Regions from separate parts of the Gordonia sp. ABKF26 genome, predicted to be linked through region 1. Evidence: riboswitches for the same ligand, from Rfam matches in the RefSeq annotation. Region 1 holds a riboswitch; the other holds the start of a gene.
What was found. Region 1 has a riboswitch for cyclic di-AMP ahead of AB4Z55_RS12215 (C40 family peptidase). Riboswitches for the same ligand answer to the same signal wherever they lie in the genome.
Positions count from the first base shown of each region.

Region 2: another riboswitch for cyclic di-AMP. It lies ahead of AB4Z55_RS21510 (transglycosylase family protein); the one in region 1 lies ahead of AB4Z55_RS12215 (C40 family peptidase).

Region 1 covers NZ_JBGCVZ010000003.1:2,606,280-2,610,074, reverse strand. The annotation lists gene AB4Z55_RS12220 (NlpC/P60 family protein) at 1-529, opposite strand, end outside; gene AB4Z55_RS12215 (C40 family peptidase) at 762-1,445, opposite strand; cyclic di-AMP (ydaO/yuaA leader) riboswitch at 1,462-1,693, opposite strand; gene AB4Z55_RS12210 (DEDD exonuclease domain-containing protein) at 2,306-3,795, shown strand, end outside.
Region 2 covers NZ_JBGCVZ010000003.1:4,644,330-4,648,124, reverse strand. The annotation lists gene moaC (cyclic pyranopterin monophosphate synthase MoaC) at 1-168, shown strand, start outside; gene AB4Z55_RS21520 (molybdenum cofactor biosynthesis protein B) at 161-652, shown strand; gene AB4Z55_RS21515 (molybdenum cofactor biosynthesis protein MoaE) at 649-1,095, shown strand; gene AB4Z55_RS21510 (transglycosylase family protein) at 1,208-1,828, opposite strand; cyclic di-AMP (ydaO/yuaA leader) riboswitch at 1,835-2,050, opposite strand; gene AB4Z55_RS21505 (MoaD/ThiS family protein) at 2,276-2,524, opposite strand; gene moaA (GTP 3',8-cyclase MoaA) at 2,536-3,624, opposite strand; gene AB4Z55_RS21495 (flavin reductase family protein) at 3,652-3,795, opposite strand, start outside.

The DNA.
Region 1 (3,795 bases):
GGGAGACCGCCTCGGAGGCCGCCACTGCCGTCTGCTCGGCGTCTTTCTTCGCGACCGCCGTCTGAGCACGGACCTTCTTGATGGCGGTGAGATCCGCCGACGCCTGACGGGAGATCATGTCCAGGCCCGACATCTGGTCGAGCAATGCCTGGGGGGAGTCGCTGATCATCACCGCGTAGAGGCCGCTCACGCGGGCACCCTGGTAGCTGGCGCGCACGATCGCGTCGACCCGGTTCTGATGCACCGCGAGCTGGGCACGGCTCGTGTCGAGCTTCTGCTGCGCCTCGGCCGCCGCTGTCTTGGCCGCCGTCACGATGCCGCGCTGCTTGTCGTATTCGATCTTCGCGTTGTGCATCGCCTCGGTGGTCTTCTCCGCGTCGACGCCGAGCTGCTTGTAACGGTCGAGCAGTTGATCCGCCGAACGCGCGGGCACCGCGCGGGCGGCACCGACCCCGCCACCGACCGTCGGTACGAGCACGGCGAGCGCCGACAGGACGCAGACCGCAAGCATCAGCGGACCCGAACGCATACGTGGCCGCGTTGCGCGAGCCCGTCCCTCCCCGATCAGCACGGTCCTACTCACTCCCTCGTGTGTGCTCGTCGCTCCCTGAGCAACCCGGGTCGTCGTCACCCGTGCCCCACGTCCCGTCGACCACCCTAGGCCGCCGACAGGCCCCCGGGACTGGTTCGGGCGGATCGCGATCCACGCGACCCGCCCGTCCAGAGACCCTCGTGCTCAGTCTGTTCGTGTTCGGTTGTGGTCAGTACCGACGGATGCCCGTCAGCGTCCACTCCTTGACGGCGTCGCGCTTGACCGGCGTGCCGTAGTTGGACGAGTGGACGAACTGGCCGTTGCCGACGTAGATGCCGGCGTGGCCGCCACCGTTGAAGATCATCACGTCGCCGGGCTTGGCGTCGGAGTAGGACACCGCGCGTCCGCCACCGAGCTGGCCGTAGCTGTCACGCGGGATGTTCTTGCCGGCCTGCTTGTAGGACCAGTAGACGAGACCCGAGCAGTCGAAGGCGTTGGGGCCGGCGGAGCCGTAGGAGTACGGGGAGCCGATCTTGCTCTCCGCGGCCTTGACGGCCTTCTCACCTGCGGTCAGCTGCGGCTGGCCGAGCGGGGCGCCGCCCTGCGGGCGGAACTGCTGCGGAATCTGGTCCGGCGCGATACCCGGCACGGTGAACTGTCCCAGGTTGGGGATCTCGACCGTGGCCGCGGGCGACTTCTTCACGGGTGTGGCCTGAGGTGCGGGCTTGGCCTCCGGGGCCTTCGCACCGGGCAGTGCCGGGATCTCGAAAGTGCCCAGCGGGGTGTGGACCGGGGCGGCGAGAGCAGGGCCTGCGGCGGCGGCGAGCGAACCGAGCGTGATCGATCCGGCGATCACCGCCTTCCTGGCGACCGTGCTGCCACGATTGGGCTGTTCCAAACGATGTTTGGCCACGAAGCGAGTTCTCCTTCAGATCTTCCTGTACCGCCGACCGAGTTAGCTGTCGGGTTCGGGCCGGAAGAGTGGCCCTACGCGTGTTTCGCGCATGAGGTATCCACTGGACACTCATGCGTGGCAACGCGATTCACCCCGATTCGGAACGGTTTCGCGAGAAGCGCATCGATGGTGATGCGCTCCGACGAGCCCGCCCGAAGGTTGTGGTTCCCCGGTTCGCCGCGAGGGCGATTGAGCGGTGACTACTGCGGACCACTTCTGTTGAAGCGGGACGCTCCGCAAGGTCTCAGAAAGGTTACGAAATCGGATGCGCCCTGTCCACTAGGCGACGGACAGCCAAACCTGGGCCGATTCTCAGCCCGCCCTGAGGACCGTCACAGAGGCCTGCCGATCTGGCCCCTGAACTGCTTCTTTGGCGGATCTTGCAGATCGTGCAGCACTACTCGTCACCATTGCAGCAGCCTGCAGAACGTCGATGGCGAGGTCGATCTCGGCGTCCGCCTCGACCGTTGCCGCCGTTACCGAAACTCCACCTTGGTCCGCCATATCGTCCCAGCTCGGACCGCCAAACAGCACCGTCATCATGCACCCGTCACAGGCGACGGGACGGGCGGGGCAGCGCGCGCAGTCGACGTACATAGTGTGATCTCCATCTCATCTGGTGAGGCGGGGCCGTGTGGGCCCTCGTAGGGGTCGTGGTCACCGTGAGAACACCGCATTTCTCACGTCCAGGTGGAGAGTAGGAGCGACCACCGACAAGTCCGTCGAACAGCGATCGACACAGCAGTCACAGCAGTCACATGAGCGACGCTCGGTGCGCCGCCGTCGCGCTGTCGGTGGATCGAACTAGTGTTCGCCGGGTGACGCAGACCAGCGTGGCCGGCTCCCCCGCCGGGCAGCTCACCTTCGCCGACCTGGAGGCCGCCGATCAGGTGGCCACGGGTGACTCGTCGAACGAGTTCAGCGACCGCTCCCTCTTCGACACGACTCTCGTCGTGGTCGACCTGGAGACCACCGGCTCCGATCCGGCACGCGACCGGATCACCGAGATCGGCGCGGTCAAGATCCGCGGCGGCGAGATCATCGGCGAGTTCGCCACCCTCGTCGATCCCGGCCGGCCCATCCCTCCGCAGATCGTCACCCTGACCGGCATCACCACGGCCATGCTGACCGACGCACCGCGGATCGAGTCGGTCCTGCCCTCGTTCTTCGAGTTCGCCCGCGGCTCCATCCTGGTGGCGCACAACGCTCGATTCGACATGGGCTTCCTGCGCCAGAACGCGATCCGGCTCCAGCTCCCGTGGACGTTCGGCCTGACCCTGTGCACGGTGACCATGGCCCGGCGCATCCTCACCCGCGACGAGGCACCGACCGTCAAGCTCAGCGCCCTCGCCGACCTGTTCGACGTCGCGGTGCGACCCACCCACCGGGCACTCGACGACGCGCGCGCCACGGTGGAGGTCTTCCACCGACTCCTCGAACGCGTCGGCAACCAGGGCATCGCGACCGTCGGTGACCTGACGTCCTACCTTCCACGGACCGACCCGCGGCTACGGGCCAAGCGCACGCTGGCCGACCACGTTCCCTCCCGTCCCGGTGTCTACCTCTTCCGCGGACCGTCGGACGAGGTCCTCTATGTGGGTACCGCGGTGGACCTCCGCCGTCGGGTCCGGTCGTATTTCAGCGGGAGCGACCCGCGTCGCCGCATCGCCGAGATGGTGCTCCTCGCCCAACGGGTCGACTTCGTGGAGTGCTCCCATCCCCTGGAGGCCGCGGTTCGCGAACTACGGCTGCTGGGCGCACACGCACCGGCGTACAACCGTCGTTCGACGCAGCCGCACAAGGGATGGTGGGTGACCCTGACCGAAGAGCGCTTCCCGCGCCTGAAGGTCGGTCGCACGCCCACCGACGAATCCGTCGGCCCGGTCGGCAACCGCACCAACGCGGCGACCGTCGCCGATGTGATCTCGGCGGCCGCCGGCCTGCGGACGTGCACCAAGCGGCTCGGCGCCAACGGCTACCACTGGTGCCCCGACGCCGACGGACGCCGACGCCCGGGCTCGTGCCGGGCCGCCACCGCGCAACCACAGACGGTCCCCGACTACTCCCCGCGCGTCACCGCGGCTCGACGCCTCATGCGGGGTGAGGCCGACGAACTCCTCGACGGCCTCACCGCACGCCTCGCCGACCTCGCGCAGGCCCACATGTTCGAGACGGCGGCGCGACACCGGGACCGGCTCGCGCTGACAATAGACACCCTCGCCCGCTGTCAGCGGCTGGCGGCGCTCTGCGCGATCGCCGAGATCGTCGTCGCGCGACCCGACGGCGAACGGGGATGGCAGTTCGCGGT
Region 2 (3,795 bases), 2.0 Mb from region 1:
GTCGAGATGGAGGCCTTGACCGCGGTCGCCGTCACCGGACTGACCTTGCACGACATGGTCAAGGCCGTGGACCGGCGGGCGCAGATGGACGGGATTCGCCTGCTCGCCAAGACCGGGGGCAAGTCGGGGGACTGGTATCGCGATCCGGCTGACCCAGCCGATGACTGACCCGCAGCCCCCTCGCGTCGCGCGCGTCGTCGTCGCATCGAACCGCGCCAGCACCGGCGTCTACGCCGACCGTTCCGGTCCGATCATCGAGGCCTGGCTTGCCGAGCAGGGGTTTTCGGTCGACGAGTGCGACGTCGTGGCCGACGGCCCGCCGGTCGGCGACGCCATCCGCGCCGCGGTCTACGCCGAGGTCGATCTCGTGATCACCACGGGCGGAACGGGCTTGACCCCCACCGACCGGACACCCGAACAGACCCGTCCGCTGCTCGACGTCGAGATCCCGGGTCTGGCCGACGCGATCCGCTCGGCGGGCCTGCCGAAGGTGCCGACCGCCGTCCTCTCACGCGGGCTGGCCGGTGTGGCGGGGACGACGCTCGTCGTGAACCTGCCCGGCTCGACGGGCGGGGTCCGTGACGGACTGGGCGTGCTCGCCGGCGTCGTCCACCACGCACTCGATCAGATCCGCGGAGGCGACCACCGATGACCGGAGATCCCGCCACCCGGGTGGTGCACACCGGGGTCGTGGACGAGGCGATCACGCTGGCCGAGCACGAGGCGATGGTTGCCGACGCCGCCGACGGCAAGGCCGGGGCGGTGGTCGGATTCGTCGGCGCCGTCCGCGACCACGACGGCGGACGAACCGTGACCGCCCTGCACTATTCGGGACATCCCACGGCCGCGACGGTCCTGGCCGAGGTCGTCGAACAGGTCTCCGCGGTCGACGGCGTGCGCGCGGTCGCCGTGTCCCATCGGATCGGCGACCTCGCGATCGGCGACATCGCGTTCGTGGTGGCGGTGGCTGCCGACCATCGCCGAGCCGCGTTCGAGACCTGCTCGCGCCTCGTCGACGAGGTCAAGGCCCGGCTACCGGTCTGGAAACATCAGTTCTTCGACGACGGCACCGACGAATGGGTCAATTCGGCCTGAGGCCGCCCCCGCTGGTTGAGCTTGTCGAAACCCCATTGGAAAAGGGCCCCGCACGGATGGTTCATCGTGCGGGGCCCTTCGTCTGGGTCCCAGATCGGGCGTGGAGCAGGGATCAGGGGTTGGGCAGCAGGTGCTTGTTGTCGTTGAACAGCTTGATCTGGTCCTGGTTCAGCGAGACTCCGCTGTCCTTGGCCGCCTGCCAGAGGTTCTTGATCTCGGGGCTGACGCCGGCCTCGGTGAGGGCGTCGGTGACCTGCTTGGCGACGTCGTCGGTGGTCTTGGCCAGGTCGACGCTGCCGTTGCCGCCGGGGAGGACCGGAGCGATCTCACGCGGGGTGTCGGTCGGCGCGCTGCGCGGGGTCGAGCCCGAGAGGCCGGTGCCGCAGGTGGGCCATGCGCCCTTGCCCTGCGATCCGAGGACGCGCTCGGCGACGACGATCTGCTCTTCGCGCGAGGCCTGATCGGCGGTCGGGGCGAACTCGCCGCCACCGTGGCCGGACCAGGTGCTCGGGGAGAACTGTAGGCCGCCGTGGTAGCCGTTGCCGGTCGCGATGGCCCAGTTGCCACCGGACTCGCACTGCGCGACCTGGTTCCACTCGGCGTCGGTGGCCGCGTTGGCGGTACCGGTGCCCAGGAGGGCTGCTCCGCCGCCGAGGACTGCGCCGGTGAGGGCGACCTTGGTGATGGTCTTGGCGGCCGTGCTGGTCGTCTGCTTGCGATGACGTCCGGACATGTGTGTATTTCCTCTCTCCACGCGCCTACGAAGTCAGCTGTCGGGTTCGAGCGAGAGGTGCTCGGCCCCGGTTGTCGTGGCGGTTGCCGCGACTTCCGGGACTTAACCCCGAGGACACCTGGTGTGGTGCCCGGTCTCAGGGGATGAGGTTGGGTCCCCCGTCCTCGTTCCCAGATTGCTTGTCGTTCCCACCGGCGGAACGAGGCTCGGCGCGGCCGGTGGGACGTTATGTCTTGGTTGCTGTGTCGTGACCTCCGAGGAGGACGCTTCGTACAGTACGTCGTTCGTTGGACTGAATCACCTGCTTGAACGCAAGCGATTTTCGGCCCGGATCCGGGTCTTCCGACCCACTCCGGCCGTCATCCCAGTTCAACGGGTTAGTGGCCGTCCCGTGCCCATCCTGTTACCGGGCCGTGATGTGACTAAGGTCACAAGGGGGCTGTGGCGTCAGCCACCGGCAAACGGGGGGAGGACGTCGAGTGTGGTGCACGTGCCGAGCGCACGCGTCCGATCGGAGAACGCGACCTCGTCGCGTAGATACGAGCAGCGTTCGAGAACCGTGGCGAGGGAGGGGTTTCCGGCCGCGAGGGTCTCCTCCAGGGCGCGGAGGGTGGTCGACGGATCGACGTCGACAACCGTCTCCTCGGCGCCGGCCGCGGCGCGCGCGGCCGCGAAGAATCGCACTGTGAGCTGCATCGGATGCGAGCCTAGCCGCCGATCGCCGACATCGGCCGATCCGGTTGCCGGAAGCCGGCCACGTTCACCTCGTGGCCGGGGGCCTTCGCCCACATGCTCGCGCGCCAGAGCTGCGCCAGGGCCGCGTCGATCTCGTCGTCGGGGAGCGTGCGCAGTGCGGTCCGGATGTCGGTCTCCGTCGTCGCGAAGAGGCAGTTGCGCAGCGAGCCGTCGGCGGTGAGGCGGGTGCGGTCGCAGTCGCCGCAGAACGGCTGGGTGACCGAGGCGATGACTCCGACACGGGCGGGCCCCTGTGGCCCGTCGTGGCCGCCCACGAGCCAGGTGGCGGCCGGAGCGCTCCCGCGTGGCGCGGGGTCGGGAAGCAGGGTGAAACGCTCGCGCAGCGTCGTCAGGATCTCTCGGGCCGTGACCATCTGCGCCCGCTGCCACGCGTGGTCGGCGTCGAGCGGCATCTGCTCGATGATCCGCAGCTCATAACCGTGCTCGAGGCAGTAGGCGAGCAGGTCGGGCACTCCCGCGAGGTCCGCGCGGTCGGGCACCACGGCGTTGACCTTGACCGGATCGAGTCCCGCGCGCCGTGCCGCGGCCAGGCCGTCGAGCACGTCGGTCAGACGGTCCCGGCGTGTGATCTCCGCGAAGCGGGCCGGGTCGACGGTGTCCAGCGAGACGTTGATGCGGTCGAGCCCGGCGTCGACCAGGCCGTCGACCCGCCGGGGCAGTCCCAGGCCATTCGTGGTCATCGCGAGCTCGGGGGCCTGCGGCAGGCAGGCCACGGCCGCGATGATGTCCTCCAGGTCGCGGCGCAGCAGTGGTTCACCGCCGGTGAACCGGATGCGTTCGATGCCGAGGTCGCGGACCGCGACCGTCAGGACCCGGATCAGTTCGTCGGTGGACAGCACCTGGTCGGTGGGCATCCAGTCGAGTCCCTCGGCCGGCATGCAGTACGAGCAGCGCAGATTGCAGCGGTCGGTGACCGAGACCCGGAGATCCTTCGCCACCCGGCCGAATGTGTCGCGCAGCGGACCCTCGGACGGCACGTCGGATGCCGCTGCCTCCCGCGGAGAGCGGGGCAGTGGCAGGCCGAGGCCGACCGTGCTCATGTGGTTGCCGTCATGCTGCGGGGAGACTCACTTCCGGGTGGGGTCCTTACGTGCCTCGAGGGCGCGGAAGGTGCTGGCGTGGAAGACCAGGGGTTCGACATCGGGATCGGCGCGCAGGGACTCGATCTCCAGCAGTACGACGGTGTGGTCGCCGGCCTGGATCTCGTTGTG